One region of the Erwinia sp. 1181_3 genome, then DNA from elsewhere that is predicted to be linked to it. Evidence: predicted binding sites of a transcription regulator. Region 1 holds the regulator's gene; each other region holds the start of a gene.
What was found. Region 1 encodes Fur, which represses iron uptake genes when iron is present. Its sites were predicted from a motif close to ATAATAATGAGAACNACTATCAA; they were not measured.

Region 2: a site for Fur is predicted at 1,683-1,705, ahead of fhuE (ferric-rhodotorulic acid/ferric-coprogen receptor FhuE). Genes of this name have one in related genera too.
Region 3: a site for Fur is predicted at 1,520-1,542, ahead of FY046_RS18520 (TonB-dependent siderophore receptor). Genes of this name have one in related genera too.
Region 4: a site for Fur is predicted at 1,666-1,688, ahead of FY046_RS04375 (TonB-dependent siderophore receptor). Genes of this name have one in related genera too.

What each region holds. Positions count from the first base shown of each region.
Region 1 covers NZ_VTDE01000002.1:749,440-752,628, reverse strand. Annotated here, with positions in the region: gene mtr (tryptophan permease) at 4-1,251, shown strand; gene fur (ferric iron uptake transcriptional regulator) at 1,356-1,799, opposite strand; gene fldA (flavodoxin FldA) at 2,197-2,727, opposite strand; gene ybfE (LexA regulated protein) at 2,869-3,150, opposite strand.
Region 2 covers NZ_VTDE01000004.1:120,673-123,861, forward strand. Annotated here, with positions in the region: gene fhuE (ferric-rhodotorulic acid/ferric-coprogen receptor FhuE) at 1-1,540, opposite strand, end outside; gene FY046_RS12470 (Lrp/AsnC family transcriptional regulator) at 1,861-2,355, opposite strand; gene FY046_RS12475 (DMT family transporter) at 2,493-3,189, shown strand, end outside.
Region 3 covers NZ_VTDE01000009.1:7,492-10,680, forward strand. Annotated here, with positions in the region: gene FY046_RS18510 (hypothetical protein) at 1-158, opposite strand, end outside; gene FY046_RS18515 (hypothetical protein) at 190-1,158, opposite strand; gene FY046_RS18520 (TonB-dependent siderophore receptor) at 1,563-3,189, shown strand, end outside.
Region 4 covers NZ_VTDE01000002.1:1,690-4,878, forward strand. Annotated here, with positions in the region: gene treA (alpha,alpha-trehalase TreA) at 1-1,521, shown strand, start outside; gene FY046_RS04375 (TonB-dependent siderophore receptor) at 1,781-3,189, shown strand, end outside.

The DNA of each region.
Region 1 (3,189 bases):
TTCATGGCTACACCTGCTTCTGCTGTTCGTCTGCCGTCAACACTCTGGGGGGCGTTGATTATCAGTGGCACCATTATTGGTGCCGGGATGTTCTCGCTGCCGGTAGTGATGTCCGGTGCCTGGTTTGCCTGGTCCTCCGCGCTGCTGATCGTGACCTGGTTCTGTATGCTGCTGTCCGGATTACTGTATCTGGAAGCCAGCCTGCATTATCCCATCGGGGCGAGTTTTGATACGGTCACACGCGATTTACTTGGGCGTGGCTGGAACCTGATCAACGGTTTGTCCGTGGTCTTTGTGCTGGGGATCCTCACCTATGCGTACATTTCTGCCAGTGGCGCGATTATTCAGCACAGCCTTAATCAATTAAATGTCGGAATATCGGCACGTATGGCTGGGCTGCTCTTTACGCTACTGGTGGCGCTGTTTATCTGGCTGGGAACAGCGGTTGTCAGCCGGATGACGCTGATTTTTCTCGGCGCGAAGATCCTCACCTTTTTGATGATTTTTGGCGGCCTGCTGTGGCATGTTCAGCCGGCTATTCTGCTCGACAGCCAGGGAGCCGATCGCGATTATCTGCGATATCTCTGGATAGTGGTGCCGTTTTGTCTGGCCTCCTTCGGCTACCATGGCAACATTGCCGGGTTGACGACTTACTACCATAAGAATGCAGGCCGCGTGAGCCGTTGCCTGATTTACGGCACGCTGCTGGCTCTGATGATTTACTTTATCTGGATCATCGGCACGATGGGCAATATTCCCCGCAGCGAATTTAAAGCGATTGCCGCGCAAGGCGGTAATATTGACGTACTGGTGGGGGCGTTATCCGGCGTACTGCACAATCGCTCTCTGAATCTGTTACTGGATATCTTCTCTAACTTCGCCGTTGCCTGTTCATTCCTCGGTGTCAGTCTTGGCTTTTTTGATTACCTTGCCGATCTCTTTAAACTGGATAACTCCGCGTCCGGAAGATTAAAAACCACGCTGCTGACGTTTATTCTGCCGCTAACGGCCGCGATGATCTGGCCCAACGGTTTTCTGCTGGCAATCGGTTATGCCGGGCTGGCCGCGACGTTGTGGGCTGTTGTCACGCCAGCGCTACTAGCCTGGCAGTCACGTCGACGTTTTGCCACTGCCACGTGGCGAGTCAGAGGGGGGATGGCACCGATTGTGCTGGTTCTGCTGTTTGGTGCACTGAATGCCGTGGTCTCGTTGCTTTCATATGGTGGCTGGCTGCCGCTCTATACGCGATAACCTTTTGAGACAGATTGGCAGCGTTTTAGCCGGGAGGAATCGCTATAACGCAGGCATAAAAAAACCGGTGGCAAGCCACCGGTTTTTACACTGAACAGTGCAGATTATTTGTCGTGCAGAGTCTCGTCTTCACGACAGTCACCCAGAGAACAATGGCCATAAAGATACAGGCTATGGTTGCTCAGTTTGATACCGTGACGCGTGGCGATTTCACGCTGACGTTCCTCAATGTATTCGTCTCTGAACTCAATAACTTTACCGCAGTCCAGGCAGATCAGGTGATCGTGATGGTGCTGCTGAGTCAGTTCGAAAACGGATTTACCGCCTTCAAAGTTATGGCGGGTAACGATCCCCGCATCATCAAATTGGTTCAGCACGCGGTAAACGGTGGCCAGACCAATTTCTTCGCCCATATCAATCAGGCGTTTGTACAAGTCTTCCGCACTGACATGATGGCCCTCTGGTTCCTGAAGCACTTCCAGAATTTTCAGTCGGGGAAGCGTGACTTTCAGGCCGGCCTTCTTTAATGCGGTGTTATTGTCAGTCATGCGGATATTGTCCTGTTACTTTGCTAGTCACTTAGTGGCTGAAAAGCCCTGAACATCGGTCGACGCTAAAAGATGAGTGCGTCTCAGTATAGAACTGATACTCCGAAATGAAAACCATAAGGGGTGCCTGAAACCGCAATGGATGTAAGGATAAGTGTCATTACATCCAGGGTAGCACGCGCCCGAATTAGGCTGGGTTAACATTTCAATCTGCATCATCTTCACCGCTCTTTGGGCGACTCACATCCTCAAAGAGTGGGGCAGGTGCTGAGTAAGCGGGTAACCGATGGGGTTATTGTACAGTTTTGCAGATGAAAGTTACAAACATGTATCTATTACTTCTATAGGAAAAACCACTTACTTGATGTGAGATAGCTCCCACATCAAGCGGCTATGGTTATGCTTCGATGATATCTTTTAGCTGAAGTTCATCAAAAATTTGTTTTACCCACTTTTCAACGCGTTCGTTGGTGAGCTCTGGCTGGCGATCTTCATCAATGGCCAGGCCAAGGAAATGGTTATCATCTGCCATGCCTTTCGAGGCCTCGAAATGGTAGCCTTCGCTCGGCCAGTGGCCGACAATCACTGCGCCGTTCGGCTCAATGATGTCGCGGATGGTGCCCATTGCATCGCAGAAATACTCGGAATAGTCTTCCTGATCGCCGCAACCAAACAGCGCAACCAGTTTACCGTTGAAGTCGATTTCTTCCAGCGTTGGGAAGAAGTCATCCCAGTCGCACTGGGCTTCACCGTAGTACCAGGTTGGGATGCCAAGCAGCAGAATATCAAAGGCTTCAAGGTCTTCTTTGCTGCTTTTAGCAATATCACGAACTTCTGCAACATCTTTCCCCAGTTGCTTCTGGATCATTTTTGCAATGTTTTCGGTATTGCCTGTATCGCTACCAAAGAAAATGCCGACGAGTGCCATGAGTTTAATAACCTCTTGAATCTTAATGATATGGTGACTGCTGATTTTTTCGCAGATATCGCTAATGATAACAGACCGTCGTGAGCGGATAAATGAGTAATGCTGCCGGTTTTGTCGCTGAGTGCTAAGGCCCTGATACCATCAGGACGGATGACGTTGCAACTGTTCCAGCAGCATTTCTTCGATCAGTTCACTGCGGCTGATATTGCGCTCGAAAGCTAGCTGATTCAGGACATCAACCGCGTCGCTGTTCATTTTCAGTTCGACACGCTTCAGGCCGCGCACTTTATCGCGCTTGAGCTGATTGCGTTTGTTGATACGCAACTGCTCATCACGCGTCAGCGGATTAGTCTTGGGTCGTCCCGGACGTCGTTCATCTGCAAACAGATCGATCGTTGTGCGGTCCGTGTTCTCTTTTGCCATAGGAATCGTAATACTGAAAGGCTGGATTGCTGATGAATA
Region 2 (3,189 bases), on a different contig from region 1:
CACCATCAGTACTGCGGTAGGTCTGTGGCTGGAAGATCGAGGTGTAGCTGGCGTAAGCCGACCAGGTATCATCGATGTCATACACCAGGCCACCGTATGGCGTGATGTTATTTTTGTTCATGTTGCCACTGCTGCCAACGGTGCTCCACTGGGTGTAACGTGCGCCGAGGATCAGCGACAGTGGGTCGGCCAGCGAGAAGCGCGCGGCGGTGTAGGCCGATTTCTGGCGGATCACGTCATCGGCATTCAGATACCAGTCACCCCATTCGGGCTCCTGAACGTTGCCGTTCCAGTTATTATCAAAACTGCCCATCTGCGCATAATCCAGCGCACCGTCCACGCTGTAGGTCTGGTTATGCTGGCGGCTGTAGCTGACGCCTGCCATCAACTCATGGTTACGCCCCAGCAGTTCAAACGGACCGCTGGCATAGGTATCAATGGATTCCTGCGTGCGCTTACCGCGATCCAGACTGCCATAGCCGCTGACCCCGGTCCCGGTCACTGCATCGGGGAACTCCATCACATACAGCAGCTTGTCAGCAAAAGTCTGCTCAGCGTGCGTGGCATTGACGCGGAAGGTCCAGCCATTATCAAAGTCATGTTTGACGTTGGCAAAAACCTTACGCGAGTCGAGGCTGTAACGCGTCCAGTCAGCTGACGGATTGAGGTTGCGGCTGTAATGGGTGCGCGAACCGTTGCTGTACCAGGTCGGCAATCCACCCCAGGTCGGGTTGCCGGTGTTGCTCTCCTGATAGTCGTAGCCGAGCGACACCGTGGTGTTGTCGGTCACATCGGCATCCAGCACGCCGTAGAGGAACTTTTTGCTTTTATGGTAGCGATCCAGCCAGCCGTCCTGATCCTGATAACCGGCGATAACGCGGCCACGCACGGTGCCTTCTTCATTCAGCGGGGCAGAGAGGTCGGCCACGTAACGCTGGGTGTTCCAGCGGCCATAGCTGGCGCTCAGATTGCCGGTCACGGTCTTGCTGTCGGCATGTTTGCGTACCATATTGACCGACGCCGACGGGCTGCCCGCACCGCTCATCAGCCCGGTTGCACCGCGCACGACTTCGATGCGGTCATAGATGGCGGTGTCTTCTCCGGCATCGCCGTAGTTCCAGTTATCTGCCGCTGACGTAGGGATATCATCGAAGGTGTAATTGGTGATCTGGAAACCGCGAGAGAAGTAGGAGGAGCGTTCGCTATCGACCAGCTGGGTGGCGATCCCGGTGGTGTTATCCAGCACCTCGCCCACGGTTTGCAGATTCTGATCCAGCATCCGCTGCTCGGTGACGACGCTTAATGACTGCGGGACATCGCGCGGGGTCATCAGCATTTTGGTGCCGGCGCGGGTGGTTTTGACCGTGTAATCCTGCTTCTCGCTGGCGGCGGTGTCATCTGCCGTGGCATCCACCACCATTTCCTGCGGGGAGGCGGCTTCCTGCGCCATGGCCGGGTTAACCAGCGCATGGATCATCAGCGCCAGCAGTGAAACGGACAACGTCGTTTTTTGGCCCGGCACGCGCAGAGGCGAGCCCATTCCCCTGGTGTGGGATGAGAAGGTGCGGGAAGACATGGTTTTTCCTTGTGCGAAATAGGGAATAACAAAAAGCGTGGCCATTTTTTTATCGGTCAGTCACGGGCCAGATGGCCCCAAGTCAGGGTGGCGCAGCTAAAGTTCAATACTAATGATTATGATAATCATTTTCTTTTATGGGATCATTGTTAATATTATGTCGTCACATGAAACAAAATATGATTTTACTTTATAATCAGTGAGTTAAATTTTTGGAGAAATTGAGTGTGGCGAGGATTATCAGCGCCTTCAGGAATCAGGCGCTGAAAAATAGTACGATAAGGCTAGCGTAAGGCCTTGAGATGTTGCGTTGGCAGGGCGGTGGTGTATTTCACCTGGCTTAAAGCGAAGCTGGAACGAATACTGGATACGCTCTCTATCTGCGTCAGGCAATCCATCATCAGCAACTGATATTTTTGCAGATTTTCCACCACCACCCGCAGCAGAAAATCCGACTCCCCGGTCATCAGATAGCACTCCATGACCTCCGGGCGTTCGCTGATGGCATCGGTGAAATGCCGCAGTGACACTTTATCCTGCTGCTTCAGCGAGACATGCACAAAGACGTTCACCGCCAGGCCAAGGCTCAGTGGATCGGCCAGCATCACCGCGCCTCTTAATACGCCTTTTTCCTTCATTTCCGTGACTCTGCGCCAGCAGGGGGAGGTGGACAGGCCCACGCGTTCCGCCAACTCAGCGTTGCTGATATCCGCATTTTGCTGCAACAGATCCAGTATGCGCAGACTGGTTTCATCCAGTTCAATCGTGTGTTGGGGCATATTTTACCTGCAAATTGTGTTTTTGACGGAAACCGTTTCTTTTTTCAGCGTTATGGCGGGTAATTAGAACAGCTTTTCCTGTAACGGGAAAATAAAATCATCACATCGATGCACAGTGAGTGATGATGATGAGTAACGTGAAAACAGCCGTACAGAATGCCGGGCAGCATTCAATGAAAACCACGGTTTTGTGGCTGCTGGTGATGGTGGTTTTATGGGGGCTTAGCTGGCCTGCCACCAAGATGGCGCTTAACGATGTGCCGCCGTTATGGCTTGCGGCGATCCGTTTCGGCAGCGCCGGAGCCTGTCTGTTTCTGTTTGTCGCGGTTAAAAAAGAGCTGAAACTGCCGGCCAAAAGCGATATGCCCGTGATCCTTAGCATCGGCATTTTCCAGATGGTGGTCTTCACCGGATTAGGGATGATCGCCATGCAATACACTGATACCAGCCATGCAGTACTGCTGGCGTATACCACGCCGCTGTGGGGGATCCTCTCTTCCTGGCTGCTGTTGCGCCATACGCCATCTTTCATTCAGATCATTGCGCTGTTAACCGGGCTGGTGGGTATCGGGCTGATCTGCTCTCCGCTGGAAATGAACTGGTCCGCACCTGGCGCCGTGATGGGCTGTGCGTTTCTGATTACCGGTGCCATCTCGTGGTCACTGGTGATTATCCATGTGAAGCACCATAAGTGGACGGCAACGCCGCTATCACTGGCCCCCTGGCAAATGCTGATTGCCACCATTCCACTGATTTTCTTTGCCAGTTTACTTGATGGCCCCGTTGAGGCGATCCATTTCAGCTCCGGCCTTCTCTGGCTGCTGTTCTTTATTG
Region 3 (3,189 bases), on a different contig from region 1:
CACAAGAATGGCGTCAGCCAGGCCAGATCGCGCCCGCCAGTCAAAAATAAACATAATGGGATAACAAAGAAGAAGATGGCGGCCAGGTTATCCCGACGTTTCAGTTTCTCCCTCCATCGGGCATCGTTCTCTTTCACGGCTTTCTTACTGGGTAACATTGTTACTCTCCTCCTTTGGAACCATTTACCTTCACTTTATTAACGTATCTGCCTTGATCCAGGCAACAAGGGGAGAGCCTTTTGCATTGATGTAACCCACATTCACCCATTGATTATCAGGTGAACGTTGTATGATTTTTATTTCATCCCCCGCCACCAAATAGGCCTTAGTTTGACTGTGTTCATCTGCACGGGTGAATAATAAGGCTTTGGACTCTATCGATGCGGCCACCGTCAGGCTATTGACGTAATGGGCTATCTGGCTGCGAACGGCCTTTGCCGATAATTTATTTAATGTAGCCAGTTGCTGGTAGTCATTAATATTACCTTTCCCCGGCACGTCACAACGCATAATATTCATTACCCGGGCATTTTCCATGAGGGCGAAATCCCCTTTCGACTCACGCAGCGTAGGCCGCATTGCGGTAAAGTTAAACGTGTCTGCGTTGGGTTTTTCTGAACTGGCGAGGATATCTTTGCCGCCGACCCACGTGTAACCACACGCCTCACCGCTCCAGTCACTGGTGATACAGCCATTCTTCATATCAACCACACTGCAATAGGCGCGGTCGCTCCAGGTCACCGTACCATCTTCCTGCCACAACTCCCCACCAGAGATGCTGTTGACGATCAGATAACGCCCGGAGGGGGACACCTGGGAAGAACCGTCTTCAGTGTAATAACGGTCCTCCTGGCTGAGATCTGCCTGCATATTTTTAGTAGAGAAGACGATTTTCCCCCATGTGTTGGCATCGTAATGCTCCCCTTTTTTCGCCTGAGAAAAGGTTAATACGCCCCCTTCAGGAGAGGTAATCATCACCCCGGCATGACTTATTCCAGAAATTAAAAGAGAGAACAAAAAACAACCCGCATAACGATGCTTAATCATCCACTGACCTTGAAGGAGCAAAAAAGAAGGGGGAAAAGATACCACTCTTATGATGCGCTGACACGATCGCCTGCTGATGAATCGCAACGCGCTCAGCGAGGCAGCTATCATCGTGATAGCTGCTTTTTTTATTTTCCTCTACGGACGTTCTCTCCCTCTTAATGCCCGCTTTACTTTAAATATTCTACTATTTTTCTGCTTCATAACCTTCTTGTCATAATATCACCACAGAGTCTGAATGCGCTTTCGCGCCATATTTAACTACTTGTTAAATATATAATCACCCCTAAAAACCACAGATTCCAGGCGTATCATCACCTCAAGCACGTAACAGGCAGGTAACGTTCTAACTAAAGACAAATTTTTATATTGCCGTGAAGATCTGCACATAAAAACACTACGGCTTGTAGGTGTTATTTCGCGATAAAAATTTAATTTTTCGGAAGTTATTGCATAGTCACTACCAATGATAATAATTGTCGTTATCTTTAACATTCTCATTGGCATCTGAATCTATGTTTAACACCAAGCCCTGCCTGCTCTCTGTGCTGATTGCCAGCACCTGCGCCACCTTCGCTCACGCCGCCACCCCCCCTGACGAAAAAACCCTGGTGGTTAGCGCGTCGGATTCCGGTGCAGCGTCATTGCCCGCTTACACCAACAGCGCCACCAAATCAGCGGTGCCGGAAAGTAAAACGCCGCAGGTGATTAACACCGTGGGCAGCAAAGAGATTGCCGCACGCCACGCCAACTCACTGAATGAAATTCTGCGCTATGCGCCGGGCGTCTCCACAGAAACCCGTGGTGCCACCTCGTATATGAGCGAATATAAAATTCGTGGTTTTGCGGTAGATAACTCGTTCTACGACGGGCTGCAGCTACCGTATAACGTCACCGGAAATACCAAAGCCAATATCGACCCAATTCTTATCGACCATGTTGATATCCTGAAAGGCCCGGCCTCGGTGCTGTACGGCAACGGTTCACCGGGCGGTCTGGTGAATATTCAGAGCAAGAAACCGCAGAAAGAACAGAAAACCGAGGTCGGCTTTAACAGCGGCAGCCGGAAACTGCGCGAAGGCTATATCGACAGCACCGGGGCGATTGCCGACAGCGACTGGAGCTACCGCTTTATCGGTAAAGCCAGCGCCGGCGATGACCAGCCGCGCACCACCAAATCCGAAAACTATCTGGTGGCACCGTCCCTGACATGGCAACCCTCGGACAAAACCCGCCTGACATTTGATGCGCAGTACCAGGATATCCCCAGCCTGACGCCGTCGGATACAATGCCGCTGGCCGCGCTGAAAGCCTTAGATTCCTCACACCGCGCCTACGCGGGCGATCGCTGGAGCGGCTTTAAACAGCGCCAGTGGATGCTGGGTTACAGCTTTGAACATGAGTTCGATAACGGCTGGGCCGTCGCCCAGAAGGCACGCTACTTTGACGTCGACACGCATCAGCAAAGCATCTACGCGACCGGCATCACCGATCCAGCGGTCAGCAACACGCAACTGGGTCGTTTTGCCTATACCACTGATGAAGATCTGAAAAGTTTCAACATCGACAACCAGGTGACGAAGCAGTGGGATCTGGGCGACTGGAAACACCACCTGCTGGCGGGTGTGGACTATCAGCGCATGGATTCCCACTTCCACTATAAATATGCTTCTGCCGCCTCACCGGGTATTGATATCAGCAACCCGGATTACAATCAGGTCAATGAGTCGGCGCTGGGCCTGAACACCGCGCAGCTTAACCGCCTGAGTTTTAATCAAACCGGCTACTACTTCCAGGATCAGGTCGAATACGGCAACCTGAGCCTGATCGCCGGACTGCGTTACGACGACTACCGCTCAACCAATACCGATTATTTTGCCAATAACACCAAAACCTGGGTTGATCAGCACCGCCTGACCAAACGCCTCGGCGCGCTCTACACCTTTGATAACGGCATTGCGCCGTTTATCAGCTATTCCGAAGGCTTCAAACCGGTTTCACCCACGGGCAACCTGACCACCGCCAAACCGACCACCAGCCGTCAGCTGGAAGGCGGGGTGAAATACCTGCTGGCCGATTACGCCACCACGGTGACCGCCTCGGTATTTAATATTCGCCAGAAAAATGTGCTGACGTCGAATT
Region 4 (3,189 bases), 750 kb from region 1:
GCGGTGCAGGCGGCAAAAATTTTCCCCGACCAGAAAACCTTTGCTGATGCCGTGCCGAAACAGGACCCGACCGCCATTCTTACCGACTGGCAAATGCAGAAAATGCAGCGCAATTTCGATTTAAAGCGGTTTGTTGCCACGAATTTTATCCTGCCCGCAGAGGGGGAGAAATATGTTCCACCCGCTGGTCAGAGCCTGCGTGAACATATCAACGGCCTGTGGCCCGTGCTGACGCGTTCCGCCAGTCAGGCCAATCAGTGGGATTCACTGCTGCCGCTGCCGAAGCCTTATGTGGTGCCGGGTGGGCGCTTCCGCGAAGTGTATTACTGGGACAGCTACTTCACCATGCTGGGGCTGGCGGAAAGCGGTCACTGGGATCGGGTGCAGGATATGGTCGATAACTTTGCCTCTGAGCTGGATAAATACGGCCATATCCCCAACGGTAACCGCAGCTACTATCTCAGCCGCTCGCAGCCGCCGTTCTTCAGTATGATGGTCGATCTGCTGGCAAAACATGAGGGTGAAGCGGTCTACAGCAAATATCTGCCGCAGCTGGAGAAAGAGTACAACTACTGGATGGCCGATGCCGACAGCAGCACGTTAGCCGCCGGATCGGCCAGCAAACGTGTCGTGAAGCTTAAAGATGGCACCGTGCTCAACCGCTACTGGGATGCCCGCGATGTGCCGCGTACCGAATCCTGGATGGACGATATCGCCACCGCCGGGAAAGCCCCGTCGCGCGATAAAGCCGGGCTGTATCGCGACCTGCGAGCCGGGGCCGCATCGGGCTGGGACTTCAGTTCTCGCTGGTTCGATAAACCGGGTGATCTGGCTACCATTCATACCACCCGCATTGTCCCGGTGGACCTGAATGCCCTGATGTTCCACCTGGAGAATACCCTCGCCCACGCTTACCAGGTGGCGAAAAATGAAGGTGCCAGCAAGCGTCTGGCCGAGCGTGCCACACAGCGTCGTGACGCGATCAACCGCTATCTGTGGGATGAGAAACAGGGCTGGTATGCCGACTATGACTGGCAGAAAGCGCAGGTCCGTCCGCAGTTAACCGCCGCCACGCTGTTCCCGCTCTATGTGCAGGCCGCGACGGACGATCACGCTAACCGTACGGCCAGCGCCGTGAAAGCGCAGTTGCTGAAAGAAGGTGGCCTGGTGACCACCACCGTCAACAACGGCCAGCAGTGGGATGCGCCTAACGGCTGGGCACCGTTGCAGTGGGCCGCCGTTGAGGGGCTGAATCACTATGGTAAGCAGGACCTGGCGAAAGAGATCGGTATGCGCTTCCTGCAAAACGTGCAGGCCACCTACGATAAAGAACACAAGCTGGTCGAGAAATACGTTGTCGAAGGTAAAGGGCTGGGCGGCGGCGGTGGCGGCGAATATCCGTTGCAGGATGGCTTTGGCTGGACCAATGGCGTAACGCTGAAATTAATGGATCTTTACTGCCCTAAAGGCGTGACCTGTAATAATGTGGGGGATATCAGCACGGCTAAACCAGCACCTTAACCTGCATTAACCCTGACCGGGCGGCCTTTGTGCCGCCTTTTTTTATCGTTCCCGGCCCCCCTCACCTCACGCTGCCAGACTCCGCAGCCCACCAGACACCTTCCGATACTGAAATAAAATTTACGCTTGAAAAAATCAACGATAACAATAACAATTCTCATTGTTATTCTCATATTTTGTTACTTTTATGTAAGAATGCCTTTTCCCGAGGGATCTGATCGGCTTTCAGTTCCCTCGATCCACCCTACAAGGAAAGAAGATGACTCTGGTTTTTAACCTGAAGCGATCGGTGCTGTGCTGCGCCATTGCGATGACCGCCCCTGGCATGACTTTCGCTGCTGACAGCCAGATGGTGGTGACGGCAGCGCCCGCGGAGACCGCCGATTCACCAACGCGTGGCTACAACGCGACCACGTCTACCGGCGCCAGCAAAACCGATCAGCCGCTGATCACCACCGGTCAGTCGGTGTCTGTCGTCACCCGCCAGCAGATTGACGATCAGGCCGCCAATACCGTTGGCCAGGCGCTGAATTATACGCCAGGGGTGTTTTCTAACTTCAGTGGGGGTGCCACCCGTTTTGACACCGTTGCCCTGCGTGGCTTCCACGGCGGCGATGTCGATAATCTGTTCCTCGATGGTATGCGCCTGATGAGCGACGGCGGCAGCCATAATATTATGCAGGTCGATCCCTGGTTCCTTGAGCGCCTTGATATCATCAAAGGTCCCTCCTCTGCGCTGTATGGTCAGACCGTTCCCGGCGGGCTGGTGAATATGACCTCGAAACGTCCGCAGTTTGTCTCTGAAGGGCATTTCCGTCTGACCGGTGGAACACAAAATACCAAAGGGGCCGCCTTTGATTATACCAATGCGATTAATGACCAGTGGGCCTTCCGCCTGATCGGCATGACGCGCACCAGCGATACGCAGTATGACAATACACGTGAAGAACGTTACACGATCTCGCCGTCATTGCTGTGGCAGCCGTCAGAAGACACCTCCCTGTTGCTGCGTGCCTACCTGCAAAAAGATCCCTCTGGTGGTTATCACGGCTCCACACCGCTTTCCGGTAACCTGACCCAGCATAATGGCAAATGGTTAAAGGATGGCTTCAACGAAGGCGAAAGCAGCGTTGACCAGTACAAACGGCGTGAACAGGTTTACAGCTACGCCTTCTCGCACCGCTTCAATGAGACATGGGCAGTGCGCTCTGATGCCAGCTACACGCACAGCAGCGTTGCACTGGATCAGGTGTATCAGAACGGCTGGATCGATGATAGTGACCAGTTAGCACGTGGCTACAGTGGCTCACGCGGTTCACTGGATGCCTGGTCAACGGATAATCAGCTGGAAGCGGATTTCGCCACTGGCGACGTGACGCATAAGCTGGTGGTAGGTGCGGAATACCATCAGTATAAAAACGATGTCTGGAGCGGATACGGGAGTGCCAGCCCACTTAATCCGTTCACCGGCGCCACCGCCTCTCACGGCGTAACGGTCACGTCTCAGGACAACACCACTCGCCGCTACTATCAGTCCGGCGTCTATTTGCAGGATGAGCTGGAATGGAATCGCTGGCATGCCACGCTGTCCGGCCGCTATGATCGCATGGTGTCAGAGCAGGATAATCACACCACCGATGTTAAACATCGTCTGCAGGATGATCACAT